4 regions of the Janthinobacterium glycogeni genome follow, and region 3 is predicted to be linked to each of the others. Evidence: predicted binding sites of a transcription regulator. Region 3 holds the regulator's gene; each other region holds the start of a gene.
The links. The regulator LexA, encoded in region 3, represses DNA repair genes until DNA is damaged. The targets are predictions, from matches to a motif close to ACTGTATNNNNATACAGT.
Positions count from the first base shown of each region.

Region 1 (4,467 bases), 140 kb from region 3:
CGATGAAGTAATCGCGCGCCTGCGATTGCCCCCACCAGCCCGCCTCGATGCGCTCGGCGACGGACACCATTTTCAAGGGCGAGCCATAGAAGGGCCGGTGTTCGCGCATCAACAGGGCGATGGGCTGGGCCAGCAGCCAGCCGGGACGGGGCATGCCAGGCAAGCCGGGCGGCAAGTCGGACGGCGCGTTTTTTGCGCCTGGCTTAGCCGGCAGCGGCAGCCACCGGTTGGCCGCCTCGGGGCGGTAATCGGCGCGCGGCGCGGCCTGCAAGACATTTTCCATGCCCAGGCGCGCCACCAGCAATTCGAGCAGGCGCTGGCGCTCCTGCGGCGTACCGCCCGGCTCGGGAAACAGGCTCTCGCTGGGCGGCGCCATCGGCTGCACCTGCAGCGCTTCCAGGGTCAGGCCAATCACGGGCGCGTCCAGCGCCAGCTGCGCCAGGCGCTCCTTCAGCAGGCGCACCAGATGCTCGTCGCGCCAGACGGCCTCGCCCAAGGCCAGGTCGATGACGGTGGGAGCGCGCGCCACCCTGCCCCGTTCGTGCGCCAGCAGCAATTGAATGCGCTCGACGGCGAATTGCCGCGCGCACAGCCAGCCCGTCATTTGCTGCAGCAGGCGGCGCGCGCCGAACAGCAGCGCGTCGGCGTGCTCCACGCGGTCGAACAGTTCCAGGCTGGCGCGGAACGTGGGCGGCGCCTCAATCCATACGAACAATTCCGTGCTGTGGCCATGCGCGTCGTCGAGCATGTCCAGCAAGGCCCCGCCGCAACGGCGCTGCAAGCCGGGCCGGGGCAAGTGGCGCAGCTGCCCCAGGGTGCGGCAGCCGATGCCCTCGAACCAGTCGAGCCAGGGACGCGCGGGCGGCAGCAAGGCGCACGGCAGGCCGTCGAGACGGCGCACGAGACTCTCCATGCCCAGCACGCGGCCCCGGCGCGTGCCGGCGCGCGCCAGCAGCCAGGCGCCGCGCGCCGTGGGGGCGCACGACAGCTGGGCCGTGTAGCCGAGCGCGCGCAAGCTGGCCGCGATGCGCCGGCACAGGGCGCGCACGCCGCCGAACAGGCGCAGGCTGGCGCCCGCATCGACGAGCAGGGTCGCTTCCTCGCCCTGCGCCACCAGCGGCGAATATTGCAGCAGCGCCAGCGCCACCGCCTGCAGGGCCTGCGCTTCCAGCTCGGGCGAACGTTCGTGCAGGCGCGCCTGCGGCGCCAGCATCAGGGCGCCCGCGCGGCGCATGCCCGGCTTGACGCCGGCGGCCAACGCCAGCGGCGACAGGGCCATCACTTGCTCCTGCTCCAGCACCACGCCGAGGCTGTCAGCCGACCAGCGCGGGCAAAACACTTCGAGCGGAAGCCGGGGCAGGCACAGGCCGATCCAGAGTCGCATGGCGTAGCAATAATGAAGGAGGTTGCAGGGGCAGGAACAGGGGCGCGTCGCGCTGCGGTCCCCGGCGCTTGATGAAGCCGATCTCGATGCCGCCGGCGGCCGGACGCACGGACAGGCGCAGCGGCGCGGGCGACGCATCCTGCGCGCCGTGCAAGGGGCGCAGCATGCAGAACAGGGTATTGCCCGACTGCGCGGCCAGATGCAGCCGGCGCAGGCTGTCGGCGCGCACGTGCGATTGCCAGAACAGCAGGGCGCCGCACGTGCCGCTGCGCAAGATGTTCTCGGCCGCCCACAAGGCATCCTTGCTGCCGGCGCTTTTGAGCCACAGCAGCTGCGACGGCGCCACCCCCTGTGCGGCCAGGGCCAGCGCCTGCGGCGGATGGGGCGGCTGCAGCAGCACGATGGGCAAGCCCGGCAGCTGCGCCAGCGCGGGCGCCAGCAGCCGCAATTCGCCGCTGCCCGGCTGCTGCACCAGCAGATCGATAAGGCTGCCGCTGGGCCAGCCGCCGCCGGGCAGCTGCGCGGACAGGGCGGCAAAGCCCGTATCCAGGCAGCGCGTGGCGCCCTGGCCCAGCTGCGATGCGCGCCACAAGGACGGATGCAAGGCTTCCGGCGCGGCCATCAATTCGGAATGTTGCATAATTAAATATAGAGATAAATACTGTATGTATATACAGTACTATCCGGCCCCGCTTTTGGCAAGGCTTATCTGCGCAGCGCCTGCCCGGAGGCCGTCCCGCCATGTCCGAAAAACCCCGTTTCCCGCATCGATTGCTGTACCATAAGCACTCTCCTTACCGCTCGGCAATGCACCGGGCGGCTTCCTCCGTCCATAAGGAAACGCATTTGACCACCATCCAAATCATCAGCGCCATCGTCTTCGGCCTTGCGCTCATCCACACCTTCGCCGCCAAGTCGTTTGAAACATTATCGCGACGCCACCCCCGCCATGCGGGCCTGCTGCACTTGCTGGGCGAAGTGGAAGTCGTGTTCGGCTTCTGGGCCTTCATCCTGATCATCATCATGGCCTTTGTCTCGGGCGGCGATGCGGCCATCGAGTATGCCGAGTCGCGCCATTACACGGAACCGCTGTTCGTCTTTGTCGTCATGGTCGTGGCCGCCTCGCGCCCCGTGCTCGACGCCGTGCAGCGCCTGTTGAAAAGCGTGGCGCGCGTGATGCCGCTGCGCACGGAACTGGCCCTCGTCTGGCTGGGCCTGGCGCTCGTGCCCCTGACGGGCTCCCTGATCACGGAACCGGCCGCCATGACCCTGGCCGCGCTGATGCTGGCGCCGCAAATCTTCCGTCCGGGCATTCCCGAATGGCTGAAATACGGCGCGCTGGGCGTGCTGTTCGTCAATGTGTCCATCGGCGGCACGCTCACGTCGTATGCGGCGCCGCCCGTGCTGATGGTGGCCACCACGTGGAACTGGGACAGCGCCTACATGGCCACCCATTTCGGCTGGAAAGCCGCCATCGCCGTGCTGGTCAATGCCACGGGCGTGAGCATCTTGCTGCGCAAATATCTGCACAGCAACACCTCCGACATCAAGCCGAAAGCCGGCGACGTCGAAGCGCCGAAGGTGCCGCTGGCCGTCAGCCTCGTGCACATGATCGTGCTGGCGGGCGTGGTCACCCTGGCACACCACCCCGTGCTGTTCATCGGCCTGTTCCTGTTCTTCCTCGGCTTCGTGCAGGCCTATGAACGCTATCAAAGCCCGCTGATCCTGAAGGAAGGCTTGTTGGTCGGCTTCTTCCTCGGCGGCCTGGTGGTATTGGGCGGCATGCAGCAATGGTGGCTGCAGCCCATCGTCTCGAGCCTGAAGCCGCTGGCCCTGTTCTTCGGCGCCCTGGGCTTGACGGCGATTACCGACAATGCGGCCCTCACTTACCTCGGTTCGCTGATCGTCGGCATGACGGACGAAGCGAAATACATGCTGATGGCGGGCGCCGTGGCCGGCGGCGGCCTGACCGTCATCGCCAATGCGCCGAACCCGGCCGGCGTGGCCCTGCTGCGCCGCGGCTTCAAGGATGAATCGATCGGCGCCGTCGGCCTGCTGGCCGGCGCCCTGCTGCCGACGGCCGTGGCGGGCCTGGCCTTCCTGGCCTTGTAATCACCACAGTGCGGCGGCCACCCTGGCCGCCGCTTTAATTGCCTTCGTAGACGAGGAAATGCAGCCGGTCATAGAACAGGCTGTAGGCATAGTCGAACGTGCCCACGCTGCGAAAACCCTTGTGCAGATACACTTGCAGCGCTTCGCTCTTTTCCCACACCGTCAGGGTGATGCGCGCACAGCCCTTGCGGCCGGCCAGGTCGCGGATTTCATGGAACATCTGCCTGAATAAACCCTGGCCCCGGTATTTCTCGTCGATGGCCAGGCTGCTGACGAAACAGTCGTCGGCGCGCGCATGCGCGAGCACGAAAGCGTCATATGCGTCGTCGAGCGCCTTCATGTCGTCGCGGTAATAGGACACGGCGGCGCAGGCCTGGAACTCGTCCATCGTCGCGGCCGTGAAAAAGCCGATGAAGCGCCCGTCCTCGTCATGCAGGCCGTGGATGTGCGCCAGATACGGGTCGATGTTTTGCCGCCGCTGCAATTCGACGAACTGCAGATTGAGTTTATTGCCGAACGAGCAGTATTCGAGGTAGCTGGTGGCAAACAACAATTTGGCCATGCGGTTCTTCGTCTCTTCGCCCAGCAGTTCGCCCGCCACCAGCTTGAGCGGCGCATGCGACAGCAAGCCCGCCTGCGTCTCGTCACCGGGCGGGGCGGCATCGCTGGCGGCCGGCATGCGGCTGCCGTGACGGCCCACTGTGGGGCGCCAGAAATTGCCGGCGGCAATATGCTGCGAACGGTGGGCCAGCAGGTAGCGGCAAAAGACGGCATTCACGCGGTCCAGCTGCGGATCGTCCGACAGCACCGAGTAATAGTGAAAATGCTCGATGTCCGCACGCAGCTGGGCCGCATACGCCATGCGCGGCACTTCCTCGATGTCGAACACGTCGACGATGTCGGGCAGGCGCAATGGATCGTCGAGCTGCCAGCCGATCTCGTCCAGCCTGGCGACGCAGCGCGCATACGCG
Region 1 covers NZ_JBNYXP010000001.1:854,684-859,150, forward strand. Annotated here, with positions in the region: gene ACQ4W4_RS03910 (Y-family DNA polymerase) at 1-1,384, opposite strand, end outside; gene imuA (translesion DNA synthesis-associated protein ImuA) at 1,314-2,024, opposite strand; gene ACQ4W4_RS03920 (putative Na+/H+ antiporter) at 2,231-3,496, shown strand; gene ACQ4W4_RS03925 (GNAT family N-acetyltransferase) at 3,531-4,467, opposite strand, start outside.
Region 1: a site for LexA is predicted at 2,045-2,062, ahead of imuA (translesion DNA synthesis-associated protein ImuA). Genes of this name have one in related genera too.

Region 2 (4,467 bases), on a different contig from region 3:
GCGGGCCGTCCGTCACGCATACATGCTGGTGCTTACGCCGTCGCTTCGCCGCCCAATGCCTCGACCACGTCGGCCATCAGCTTGCTCAGCTCGCCCGTCATCAGCATCACGTCGCCGTCAAAACGCTCTTCGTCGTTCTTCGTGCTCGATTCCGTTTCCTTGATCACGTCCAGCGGCTTGACGCTCTTGATGGCCAAGGACTCCGTCAACACGAACGAGATCTTGTCGTTCCAGGTCATGGCCAGGCGCGTGCACTGCTTGCCGGCGGCGATGTGGCGGCGCACGTCGTCCGCTTCCAGCGTATGGCGCACATAGCGCACGGTGGCCTTGCTTTCGCCTGTGGCGCGCAATTCCGTGTCCATGTCGACCGTGAAGCCGGCAGGCGCGTCATCCGCCTGCAGCCACTCCGTCATCACCGCCACGGGCGAGCGCTGCACGCGCAGGCTTTCCAGCGGCAATTTATCCACGGCTTTCAACAGCAGCTTGATGACTTCATCGGCTTTCGCCGGGCTGGCGGCATCGACCACCAGCCAGCCATTGACGGGGTCGATCCACGTCCAGACGTTGCTGCGGATGCTGAAGGCGCGCGGCAACAGTTCGTCGGCCACGCGTTCCTTCAATTCTTTCATGGCTTTCTTGCCAGGCGCAAAGCCTTGTGCTTCTTCCATCTCGGCGGCGCGGGCCTTGGCCACCTGGTTGATGACGGTCGCCGGCAACAGTTTCTTTTCCGTGCCCAGCAAGATCAACATCTGTTTGTTGACCACGTGGACCAGGCCGCCGTTCGGGCGCGGCGTATCCCAGCCCTGGCGCATCAGATCCATGCTGGTCGCCGGCGTAAATTTGTTCGAGGACAAGGCCTCTTCCAGTTGTTCTGGCGTATAAGCCCACGGTGCGGGCAGGCGGTAAATCTGAAGATTCTTGAACCACATAGTTTTTGTCTTCCGTTTGTTTCAGTAGTGCCAGGGGAACGCCATTCTACACTTTCGACACGGGAATGCCGTCAAAAGCGCGGACTGGCGCGGTGTTGTTGATACATGGGGAACGCCGCTACAGGGCGGGAAACAGCTCCGCCTGGGCTGGCGCCTGGCGCGTCACGACGGCCGGATCGGACAAGGTCGAGATGCGCACGCCCAGCAGGCGAATTTTCTTGTCAAATGGCACGCGCCGCAAGCAATCGCGGCTGGCGCGCAGGATGGCGGCGGCATCCGCCGTGGCGCTGGGCAGGGTGATGTCGCGCGTAACGGTGCTGAAATCCTCGAAGCGCAGCTTGATGCCCACCGTGCGCCCCGCCAGCGACTGTTTATCCAGGTCGCCCGCCACGCGCGTGCACAGGCTTTCCAGCTTTTCCGACAGGGTGGCGCGGTCGCGCACCACCTGCAAGTCGCGCTCGAACGTCGTTTCGCGGCTGACGGACTTGGTTTCCCGGCTCGTCTGCACGGGCCGTTCATCGATGCCCAGCGCCGCCTGGCGCAGCCAGCCCGTGTACAGGTCGCCGAACTGCGTGCGCAGCATGGCCAGATCGGCCCGGGCCAGCTCGCCGATGGTATGGACGCCCAGCGCTTCCAGCTTGGCCGTCGCCTTCGGGCCGATGCCGTTGATCTTTTTCGCCGGCAAGGGCCACACGCGCGTTTCGATATCCTCGGGCGACAAGATGGTCAGGCCGTCGGGCTTTTCCAGGTCGGAACAGATTTTTGCCAGCAATTTGTTGGGCGCCAGGCCGATCGAGCACGACAGCCCGGTCGCCTCGAACACGGCCGCCTTCAGGCGCGCCGCCATGGCCGGCGCCCGCTCGCCGTACTCGGTGAGGTCGACATAGATTTCATCGATGCCCACGTTCTGGATGATGGGGCACAGCTGGGCCACGGCCTGCTTGAAGCGGGCCGAATATTCGCGGTAAGCCTCGAAGTCGGCCGGCAGCAGGATGCTGTCGGGCGCCAGCTTGGCCGCCTTCATGATGCCCATGGCGGAAAACACGCCGAAGGCGCGCGCCGCATAGGTCGACGTGGTGACGACGCCGCGCCCCACATAGTCGCGCATGCGCGCAAACTGCCGCGTGCCATCTTCCTGCAGCACGGGCTGCTGCAGGCGCCCGCCGCCGATGACGACGGCTTCGCCGCGCAATTCCGGATATTTCAACAGTTCCACGGAGGCGAAAAAGGCATCCATGTCCAGATGGGCTATCCAGCGGCGCGGTTCAGGCAATGTAGGGGCAGATGTAGTCAAGGACACCTCGCGGCGGGGCACTGTAATTATATACAGTATCGCTGGAAATGCCCGTGGATGCAAGTTGAAACGCACGAGCACGGCGGTTGCTTTTCTCAATAGCAAGATTACAATCCTGACATAACTATTCAAAGGAGTCACCTTGTCTATCGCCCATCACGCTGCGCGCCGCCGGTCCGTCTGGTCATCCCTCTTGCCGGCCCTGCTGCTGTCCACCTTGGCGCCATGCGCGCTGGCCGCCGATGCCGCCCCCGTGGCCGCCAAGACGGCCTGGCAGGAAACGCGCCACGGCACCGTCGTCACGGACGACTACCGCTGGCTGCAAAAGAAATCCGATCCTGCCGTGATCGATTACCTGAATGCGGAAAACGCCTACACGGCCGCCGTCACGGCCCCGATCCAGCCGCTGGCCGACAAGCTGACTGCGGAAATCAAGGGCCGCATGCAGGAAGTGGACCTGTCCGTGCCTGCGCGCCAGGGCAATTTCTACTATTACACGCGCATGGAGGCGGGCAAGCAATACCCGCTTCATTGCCGCCGCCCTGTCGGCGCGAACGGCGTCTACGATGCGCAAGCGGTCGAAGAAATCCTGCTGGACCAGAATCAATTGGCCGAAGGCCACAAATTCTTTGCCGTGCGCGCCTTTGCCGTCAGCCCGAACGAACAATTGCTGGCCTACACCACGGACACGACGGGTTTCCGCCAGTACGAATTGCATGTGAAGGATTTGAAAACGGGCAAGTTGCTCACCGACAGCATGCCTAGAGTCACATCCCTGGCCTGGGCGGCGGACAACGCCACCCTGATGCTGACCCAGGAAGACGCCACCACCAAGCGCGCGGACCGCTTGTTCCGCCTGGCCCTGGGCGGCACGCCGCAGCAGGTCTACCACGAACCGGTGGAGCAGTTCGCCCTCAACCTGGGCCGCACGCAGGACAAGCGCTACTTCGTGCTGACCTCGGGCAGCACGGACACCAGCGAAGTGCTGTTGTTGCCAACGAACAAGCCTGAAGGCAGCTTCCAGAGCGTGCTAAAACGCGAAAAAGGCCACCGCTACGGCATCGAGCACCGCGACGGCCAGCTGTATATCCTGACCAACAAGGACGCGAAGAATTTCCGCGTCGTCAGCGCGCCGCTGGCGGCCCCGCAGCCGAAGAACTGGAAGACCGTCGTGCCGCACAACAAGGACGCCGTGATCCAGTCCCTCGACGTCTTCCAGGGCTACCTGGTAGTGATGGAAAAGGCCAGCGCCCTGAACCGCGCGCGCATCTACGATTTCGCGCACAAGAACTGGAAAACGGTGCAGTTCGACGACCCCGTCTACCTGGCCACGGCGGCCGGCACGCCTGAGTTTTCCGCCACGCAATTTCGCATGTCCTACCAGTCGCCCGTCACGCCACCCACCGTCATCGACGTCAATATGCAAAATGGCAAGCGCACGGTGCTGAAGCAGCAGGAAATCGTCGGCGGCTTTGACGGCAGCCGCTACACGACGCAGCGCCTGTGGGCGAAGGCGCGCGATGGCGTGCAAGTGCCTTTGTGGGTCGTCTACAAGAAAGGCGTCAAGCTCGACGGTTCCGCGCCGCTGCTGCTGTACTCGTACGGTTCGTATGGCATCTCGACGGAAGCCACTTTTTCCATCAGCCGCATCAGCCTGCTGGAGCGCGGCGTCATCTATGTGCAAGCGCATATCCGCGGCGGCACCGACATGGGCGAAGCGTGGCATGAAGACGGCATGCTGATGAAGAAGAAAAACACCTTCCATGACTTCATCGACAGCGCCGACTACCTGGTGCGCGAAAAATGGACGAGCCCGAACCGCCTGATCATCCAGGGCGGCAGCGCCGGCGGCTTGCTGATGGGCGCCGTCGTCAACATGCGCCCCGAGCTGTTCCACGCCGTGCACGCGGCCGTCCCGTTTGTCGACGTGATGAACACCATGATGGATGCCAGCCTGCCCCTGACGACGGGCGAGTACCTGGAATGGGGCGACCCGAACCAGAAGGCTGCCTACGACTACATGCTCAGCTACTCGCCTTACGACAACATTGCACGCAAGAATTATCCCGCCATGCTGGTGACGACGGGCCTGAACGACAGCCAGGTCATGTACTGGGAACCGGCCAAGTATGTGGCCAAGCTGCGCGCGTATAAAACGGACAGCAATCCATTGCTGCTGAAAACGAATATGGGCGCCGGCCACGGCGGCGCTTCGGGCCGCTACAACGCCATCCAGGAAAACGC
Region 2 covers NZ_JBNYXP010000011.1:127,958-132,424, reverse strand. Annotated here, with positions in the region: gene ACQ4W4_RS22505 (recombination-associated protein RdgC) at 33-929, opposite strand; gene dinB (DNA polymerase IV) at 1,048-2,202, opposite strand; gene ACQ4W4_RS22495 (S9 family peptidase) at 2,366-4,467, shown strand, end outside.
Region 2: a site for LexA is predicted at 2,243-2,260, ahead of dinB (DNA polymerase IV). Genes of this name have one in related genera too.

Region 3 (4,467 bases):
CATGAACGATAAAAAAAACTACGGCTTTACCACCAACATCCTGCATAACGACCGCCGCAAGGGCATCGAGCACGGTTCCCTGCACAAGCCCGTGCATACTTCCGTTGCCTTCGGCTACGCCGATGCGCGCCAGCTCGCTTCCGTGTTCCAGGGCAAGGAGCCGGGCTTCCGCTACGGCCGCCAGGGCAATCCGACCGTGTCCGCGCTGGAAGACAAGGTCAACAAGATGGAAGACGGCGTCGCGACCCTGTGCTTCGCTACCGGCATGGGCGCCATCGGCGCCGTGGTGCAGGCGCTCTTGCGCGCGGGCGACCATGTCGTGTCGTCGGCCTTTTTGTTCGGTAATACCAACAGCCTGTGGCAAACGGTGACGGGGCAGGGCATCGGCGTGTCCTTCGTCGACGCCACCGAGGTGGCCAACGTGGCGGCCGCCATCACGCCGGCCACGCGCATCGTGTTCGTGGAAACCATCGCCAATCCGCGCACGCAGATCGCCGACCTGAAAAAGATCGGCGACTTGTGCCGCGAAAAGGGCATCCTGTACATCGTCGACAACACGATGACGACGCCGTATCTGTTCCGCCCGAAAGCCGTGGGCGCGGGCCTGGTGGTCAATGCCTTGACGAAATCCATCGGCGGCCACGGCAATGCGTTGGGCGGCAGCTTGACGGACACGGGCGTGTTCGACTGGACGCAGTATCCGAACATCTTCGATAACTACAAGAAGGCGGCGCCGGCCCAGTGGGGCATCGCGCAAATCCGCGCCAAGGCCTTGCGCGACTTCGGCGCCTCGCTGGGCCCGGAAGCGGCGCACCATATCGCCGTTGGCGCGGAAACCATGGCCTTGCGCATGGATCGCACCTGCTCGAACGCCCTGGCGCTGGCCACCATGCTGGCCGCCGACCCGCGCGTGGCCGCCGTGCACTACCCGGGCCTGGCGTCGCACCCGCAGCACGCGCTGGCGAGCGACCTGTTCCGCAGCTATGGTTCGCTGTTCAGCTTTGAATTGAAGGATGGCATCGACTGCTTCGATTTCCTCAATCGTTTGAATCTGGCCATTCCAGCGAGCAACCTCGGCGACACGCGCACCCTGGTCATTCCCGTCGCCCACACGATCTTCTATGAGATGGGCGCCGAACGGCGCGCCAGCATGGGTATCGCCGAATCGCTGATCCGCGTTTCCGTCGGCATCGAGGACGAGGTGGATCTGCTCGAGGATTTCCGCCAGGCACTCGATGTATAAGTCGCCGGACAAATGAAAAGGGCCGCAACAGTCATGCTGTTGCGGCCCTTTGTTTTTCGCCGTTCAATGGTAATGTCTTCGTGCCTTCAGAAACCGTAGCGAGCAAGCCCAATATCGGGTTGAGTAGCGGAGCTGTACATTGTACGGGGGCGCCCAGCTAGCGAGCAACGGATGCCCGAGAGTGGGCTGCGCAGTAGGTTTATGAGGGCGCGCTCAATCAATGCCAGCTGCGCATCAAGCCCACCGCCAAACCTTCCAGGGCGAATTCATCTTCCGGCGACACGGTAATGACCTTGAAATCGGGATTTTCCGGCAGCAGTTCGATGACGGAACCCGTCTTCTTGTAGCGCTTGACGGTGACTTCGTCGCCGATGCGGGCGACGACGATCTGGCCATTCTTGGCGCTGTCGACCTTCTTGACGGCCAGTAAATCGCCATCCATGATGCCGGCGTCGCGCATGGACCAGCCGCGCACCTTCAGCAGGAAGTCGGGCTTGGCCGAGAACAGGGCCGGGTCCACGTTGTAGCTCGCTTCCAGGTTTTCCTGGGCCAGGATGGGCGAACCGGCCGCCACCCTGCCGATCAGGGGCAGCGACATCAACAGGGCTGCCGGCACTTTCGATGGCGGCGCTTCGGCCGCCGCGCCGATCAGGCGGATGCCGCGCGAGGTGCCGGGTGAAATCTCGATCGCGCCCTTGCGCGCCAGGGCCTGCAAATGCTCTTCGGCCGCATTGGCCGATTTGAAACCCAGTTCATTGGCGATTTCGGCACGGGTGGGAGGAAAGCCCGTGTTTTCAATCGCGTCCTTGATCAGGTTCAGGATTTGTTCTTGTCGTGCTGTCAGCTTGATCATGAGCGGTGGGTGCATACTAAAATGCTGTCTATATGAACAGTCTGTATTTTTGTACAGTATCGCCCACTATGCAAGGGGATTTCCGTGTTTTCGGCGAATTTCGCAAGAAATACTTGTCCAGAGGCGGAAAGCGCGGCGGTGCGCGGGCTTTTCAGGCGCTGGTGGAAGGAATGATTGAAACGTTTGCAAAAGGCGGTTATAATCTTCGGCTGACCTTCCCACACCCGTCTTGACGCCGGGGTGGGCGATTATCAATCCGACCTGAAGGAGTTTGCATGCGTCATTATGAAATAGTCTTTATCGTCCATCCGGACCAAAGCGAGCAAGTGCCCGCGATGATCGAACGCTACAAAGCCAGCGTAACCACCCGCGGCGGTTCGGTTCACCGCGTGGAAGATTGGGGCCGCCGTCAAATGGCTTACTCGATCCAAAAGCTGCCTAAAGCACACTACATCTGCCTGAACATCGAATGCGACAACGAGACCCTGGTCGAGTTGGAAACAGCATTCAAATTCAATGATGCCGTGTTGCGTCACCTGACCGTTAAAATGAAGAAAGCTGAAACAGCTCCTTCGCCGATGATGAAATCGGTACAACGCGAAGACGCGGCCAAAAGCCACCGCACCGAAGCACCAGCAGCCGCTCCAGCCGCAGCAGCAGCTTAATTCTTGACCAGGATCGTGCGCTGAACCAGCTACAAGTTACCGCCATCATTGCCGAGCGCGAAATACTGCGCTATACCCCGGCAGGACTGCCGATTGTGAATGCAGTATTGCAACACAGTTCGCAGCAGATGGAAGCAGGGATTGCCCGTTTGACCGAGTTTGATGTCGCCGCGCTAGCCGCTGGCGAAATTTCAGGCCGGTTCAGTCAGGCAAGCTTGGGCGGGGTCTATCAGTTCACGGGTTTCCTGGCCAGGAAGAGCCGCAACAGCAAAAGTTTGGTGTTTCACATCATTGATTTTAGTGCAGTCAATTCTGACTAGCGCATTTTAGATACAGGAGCCTGACATGGCATTCGGTAAAAAGTTCGACAAAAATAAGCTCAAGCTTAAAGAAAAACGCAAACAGCAAAACCCATTGTTCAAACGTAAGAAGTTCTGCCGCTTCACCGCAGCGCACGTTGAACAAGTCGACTACAAAGACGTCGACACGCTGAAAGACTTCGTCCAGGAAAACGGCAAGATCATGCCAGCACGCCTGACCGGTACCAAAGCGCACTACCAGCGCCAAGTCGACACCGCAATCAAGCGCGCTCGCTTCCTCGCGCTGCTGCCATACACCGATCTGCACCACGCTTAATCGGTCAGATATTCCTGGAGAAGAACTATGCAAATCATTCTGTTAGAAAAAGTTGTAAACGTCGGTAACCTCGGCGAAGTCGTTAAAGTCAAAGACGGTTACGCACGTAACTTCCTGATCCCGCAACGCCTGGCACGTCGTGCCACGGCAACCGCTGTGGCTGAATTCGAAGTCAAGCGCGCCGAACTGGAAAAAGCTGCTGCCGCCAAACTGGCCGCATCGCAAGCCCAGGGCGAAAAACTGAGCGGTCTGACCGTTCAAGTTGCTCAAAAAGCTGGCGTCGATGGCCGTCTGTTCGGTTCCGTCACCAACTTCGACATCGCTGAAGCGCTGACCAAGCAAGGTTTTGCTGTTGAAAAAGCACAAATCCGCATGCCTACCGGCCCGCTGAAGATCGTTGGCGAGCACAACGTTTCGGTTGCTCTGCACACCGACGTGGTCGTGGAAGTTGTTATCGCTGTCGTTCCAGACGCGAACGCGTAATCGTCTGCGGGCCTGGCCCGCAAGCGCTGCCGCACTATGAAAAGCCGGGTTCGCCCGGCTTTTTTGTGGCCTTTTTTTCGCTCATTTTCAGCCCTTTATTTTTGCCAGCACGCCGAAGCGGGTATAATTCGCGCCATGAACGCCCCCTCTGATCCGCAACTGGATTCCCTCCGTATACCGCCGCATTCGATCGAAGCAGAACAATCCGTTATCGGTGGTCTGCTGCGCGACAATGCCGCGTATGACCGCATCGCCGACTTCATGCATGCGGAGGATTTCTATCGCTATGACCATCGCATCATCTTCGAGCAAATCGTCAAGATGGTTAACGCTTCCAAGCCAGCCGATGTCATTACTGTTTTTGAAACCCTGACCCAGCTCGGCAAGGCCGATGATGTGGGCGGACTCGCTTACCTGAACGCCATGGCGCAAAACACGCCATCGGCCGCGAACATCCGGCGTTACGCCGAGATCGTGCGCGACCGCGGCGTGCTGCGCAAGCTCATCACCGTCGCCGACGATATCTCCGGCACGGCCTTCAGCCCGCAAGGCAAGGAAGTCAAGCAGATGCTTGACGAGGCCGAATC
Region 3 covers NZ_JBNYXP010000001.1:716,217-720,683, reverse strand. Annotated here, with positions in the region: gene ACQ4W4_RS03335 (cystathionine gamma-synthase family protein) at 2-1,243, shown strand; gene lexA (transcriptional repressor LexA) at 1,461-2,096, opposite strand; gene ACQ4W4_RS03325 (hypothetical protein) at 2,129-2,329, shown strand; gene rpsF (30S ribosomal protein S6) at 2,372-2,761, shown strand; gene priB (primosomal replication protein N) at 2,782-3,081, shown strand; gene rpsR (30S ribosomal protein S18) at 3,107-3,397, shown strand; gene rplI (50S ribosomal protein L9) at 3,425-3,880, shown strand; gene ACQ4W4_RS03300 (replicative DNA helicase) at 4,016-4,467, shown strand, end outside.

Region 4 (4,467 bases), on a different contig from region 3:
GCAGCACCATCGATGACAGTTCTTCCGGGCGGAACTGCTGCGTGCCGAGGGTGATCTTCTTTTCGCTGCCCATGTAGCGCTTGAAGATGGCCGCCGTCAGTTGCGGGTGCGTCTGCAGGCGTTCGCGCGCCGCGCGGCCCACCAGCACGGTGCCGTCGTCATCGATGCTCACGCACGACGGCGTCAGGTGTTCGCCGAGCGCATTCGGGATAATGGAAGCCTTGCCGTCGCGCCAGATGGCGACCAGGCTGTTGGTGGTGCCCAGGTCAATGCCGATGATCATCAGATATCCGCCTCCGCCTCATTGCCGTGTTCCTCGATCCAGGCGCGGCGTCCTGCCGCTTCGCCCTTGCCCATCAACATATTGAAGCGGGATGCCGAGGCCATGTGGTCGACTTCGCCCAGGGTCACGGGCAGCAGGCGGCGCGTGTCCGGGTTCATCGTCGTTTCCCACAGCTGCTCGGCATTCATCTCGCCCAGGCCCTTGAAGCGCGAAATCGACCAGGCGCCCTGTTTCACGCCTTCCTTGCGCAGCTTGTCCTCGATGGCCAGCAGTTCGCCGTCGTCAAGCGCATAGATTTTCTGCATCGGCTTCTTGCCGCGCGCCGGCGCGTCCACGCGGTACAAAGGCGGACGGGCGATGCAGATGTGGCCCTTGTTGATCAGCGCCGGGAAGTGCTTGAAGAACAGGGTCAGCAGCAGTACCTGGATGTGCGAGCCGTCTACGTCCGCATCCGACAGGATGCAGATCTTGCCGTAGCGCAGACCTGACAGGTCGGGCGAGTCGCCCACGCTGTGCGGATCGACGCCGATGGCCACGGCGATGTCGTGGATCTCGTTATTGGCGAACAGGCGGTCGCGGTCCGTTTCCCACGAGTTCAAGACCTTGCCGCGCAGGGGCAGAATCGCCTGGAATTCCTTGTCGCGGCCCATCTTGGCCGAACCGCCCGCCGAGTCGCCCTCGACGAGGAACAGTTCATTGCGCGCGATGTCCGACGATTCACAGTCGGTCAGCTTGCCGGGCAACACGGCCACGCCCGAGGATTTTTTCTTTTCCACTTTTTGCAGCGAACGCTGGCGCGACTGCGCCTGCTTGATCACGAGCTCGGCCAGCTTCTTGCCGTAATCGACGTGCTGGTTCAGCCACAGTTCCAGCGGCGGCTTGGTGAAGGTCGAGACGAGGCGCACGGCGTCGCGCGAGTTCAGGCGTTCCTTGATCTGGCCCTGGAATTGCGGGTCCAGCACCTTGGCCGACAGCACGAAGGAAGCGCGCGCGAACACGTCTTCCGGCAGCAATTTGACGCCTTTGGGCAGCAGCGAGTGCATTTCGACGAAATTTTTCACGGCGCCGAACAGGCCGTCGCGCAAGCCCGATTCGTGCGTGCCGCCATTCGAGGTGGGGATCAGGTTGACATACGATTCGCGCACGATGGCGCCTTCTTCCGTCCACGCCACGACCCAGGCCGCGCCTTCGCCTTCGGCAAAGCCTTCCGAGTCCGGACCAGCGTATTGCGCGCCTTCGAACAGGGGAATCAGGGTTTCGCCATTCGATACCTGCGCCAGCGTTTCGGTCAGGTAGCCGCGCAAGCCTTCGGCGTACTGCCAGGTCTGCGTATCGCCCGTCTTCGCGTTGGTCAGCGTGACGGTCACGCCCGGCAGCAGCACGGCTTTCGAGCGCAGCAGGCGTTGCAGTTCCGCCTGCGAGATGTTGGGCGAATCAAAGTATTTTGCATCGGGCCAGGCCGTGACGCGCGTGCCGGATTTTTTGCCGTCGCGCGGGGCGGGGCGGGAACTCAGGGGCTCGATCACGTCGCCGTTCGCAAACACCATGTGGTGCAAGCCGTTGCCGTCGCTTTCCTTGCGCCAGACGGTGATTTCCAGGCGCGTCGACAGCGCATTGGTGACGGACACGCCGACGCCGTGCAAGCCGCCCGAGAACGCGTAGGCGCCGCCCGAACCCTTGTCGAACTTGCCGCCCGCGTGCAGCCGCGTAAACACGATTTCCACCGTCGGCACGCCTTCTTCCGGGTGCAGGCCGACGGGAATGCCGCGGCCATTGTCTTCGACGGTGATGCTGCCATCCGTGTTCTGCGTCACGGCGATATGCGTGCAATGACCGCCCAGCGCCTCGTCGGAGGCATTGTCGATCACTTCCTGAATGATGTGCAGCGGATTTTCAGTGCGGGTGTACATCCCCGGGCGCTGCTTGACGGGTTCCAGTCCTTTCAGGACACGGATGGATGATTCGCTGTAGTCGGATGCTGGTTTTTTAGTGGCCATACGTGTTCAAGCTAAGTAAAGACAGTGGTTGGAACGCCAGGCCAGGGCACTGCGGGCGCAATGACAGCGGCGGCGATAACTGTATGAATATACAGTATATCCCGTCCAGCGTCACTGGGGGAGGGCAGTGCGGCAGGCTTGGCGTCCTTGTGCGGACGCTCGCGCATTCTATCTTGTCCGGCGAGCAATAGCGCTACTCCAAGGCAACAACAGTGCGCCGCGCGCGTGGTTTTTCGCCAATTGTGATGGATTTTATGCGGTAAAGCCGCCTTTTTTACATCTTGTTTACAGCTGCCTTCCCAGTCTTTACGAATTTTTTAGACCCTTTTGGCTAATCTGCTCACTATCAAAACAAACCTGAATGAGGGTGGGAATGGATCTCGTGTATCTCGGCTTGATTGCCGTGTTTTTCGTCCTGGCGGCCGGCTTTGCCGTCGCCTGCGACAAATTAGGGAGCGTCAAATGAACGCGTTTTATGTGCTGGGCGCCGTCGTCTCGGCCGGCCTGCTCGTGTATTTGCTGGTGGCGCTGCTGAAGGCGGAGGAACTGTGATGACGACGCAATCGATACTGTTGTTGGTGGCCTTCCTGGCCGTCCTGCTGGCCGCCGGCTATCCGCTGGGCCTGTACATGGCCAGGGTGGCCGGCGATGGCCCCGTACGCGGCCTGGGCTGGCTGCAAAAGCTGGAAAACCTGCTGTACCGCTGGTCCGGCCTTCCCGCCGACAAGGCCATGGGGTGGAAAAGCTATGCCATCGCCCTGATCGTCTTCAATACCGTGGGCGCCGTCTTCGTCTACGGCCTGCAGCGCCTGCAGGGCTTTTTGCCACTCAATCCCCAGGGTCTGGGCGCCGTCAGCCCCGATTCCTCGTTCAATACCACCGTCAGCTTCGTCGCCAATACCAACTGGCAGGGCTACGGCGGCGAACAGACCATGAGTTATCTGACCCAGATGCTGGGCATGGCCTGCCAGAATTTCTTTTCGGCGGCCACCGGCATCGCCGTGATCTTCGCGCTGGTGCGCGGCTTCGCCTCGCGTTCGGGCAAATCGATCGGCAATTTCTGGGTCGACCTGGTGCGCTCGACCCTGTACATCCTGCTGCCGCTGTCGCTGGCCCTGTCCGTCGTCTTCATGGGCGAAGGCATGATCCAGAATTTTTCCGCCTACAAGGAAGTGACCCTGCTCGACCACGTGGCGTATGAAACGCCGAAAACGACGGCCGACGGCCAGCCAGTGCTGGACGCCGCCGGCAAACCCGTGATGGAAGCACAAATGGCGACGACGCAGACGATCGCCATGGGCCCCGTCGCGTCGCAGGAGTCGATCAAGCTGCTGGGCACGAATGGCGGCGGCTTCTTCAATGCCAATTCCTCGCACCCGTACGAAAACCCGACCGTGCTGTCGAACTTCCTGCAGATGCTGGCCATCTTCATCATTCCCGCCGGCCTGTGCTTCACCTTCGGCCGCATGGTGGGTGACCTGCGCCAGGGCTGGGCCGTGCTGGCCGCGATGACCCTGATCTTTGTCGTCATGACGGCCGGCGTGATGAGCGCCGAGCAGCAAGCCAGCCCCGCCTTGCAGGCACTGGGCGTGGACCAGCAGGCCAGCAGCCTGCAATCGGGCGGCAATATGGAAGGCAAGGAAACACGCTTCGGCATCAGCTCCTCGACCCTGTTCGCGGCGGTGACGACGGCCGCATCGTGCGGCGCCGTCAATTCCATGCACGACTCCTACATGCCCCTGGGCGGCATGGTGCCGCTGCTGCTGATGCAATTCGGCGAAGTGATCTTCGGCGGCGTGGGCACGGGCCTGTACGGCATGCTGATGTTCGCCATCCTGGCCGTCTTCATCGCCGGCCTGATGATCGGCCGCACCCCTGAATACCTGGGCAAGAAAATCCAGGCCTATGAAATGAAGATGGTGTCGCTGGCCATCCTGATTACGCCAGCCCTCGTGTTGACGGGCACGGCGATCGCCGTGATGGTCGAACCGGGCAAGATCGGCGTGGCCAATCCGGGTGCGCACGGTTTCTCCGAGATCCTGTACGCCTTCACGTCGGCCGCCAACAACAACGGCAGCGCGTTCGCCGGCCTGTCCGCCAACACGCCGTTCTACAACGTGATGCTGGCGATCGCCATGTGGTTCGGCCGCTTCGGCGTGATCGTGCCCGTGCTGGCGGTGGCCGGTT
Region 4 covers NZ_JBNYXP010000002.1:166,144-170,610, reverse strand. Annotated here, with positions in the region: gene ACQ4W4_RS06330 (molecular chaperone HscC) at 1-283, opposite strand, end outside; gene ACQ4W4_RS06325 (DNA topoisomerase IV subunit B) at 283-2,280, opposite strand; gene kdpF (K(+)-transporting ATPase subunit F) at 2,743-2,832, shown strand; gene kdpA (potassium-transporting ATPase subunit KdpA) at 2,832-4,467, shown strand, end outside.
Region 4: a site for LexA is predicted at 2,359-2,376, ahead of ACQ4W4_RS06325 (DNA topoisomerase IV subunit B). Genes of this name have one in related genera too.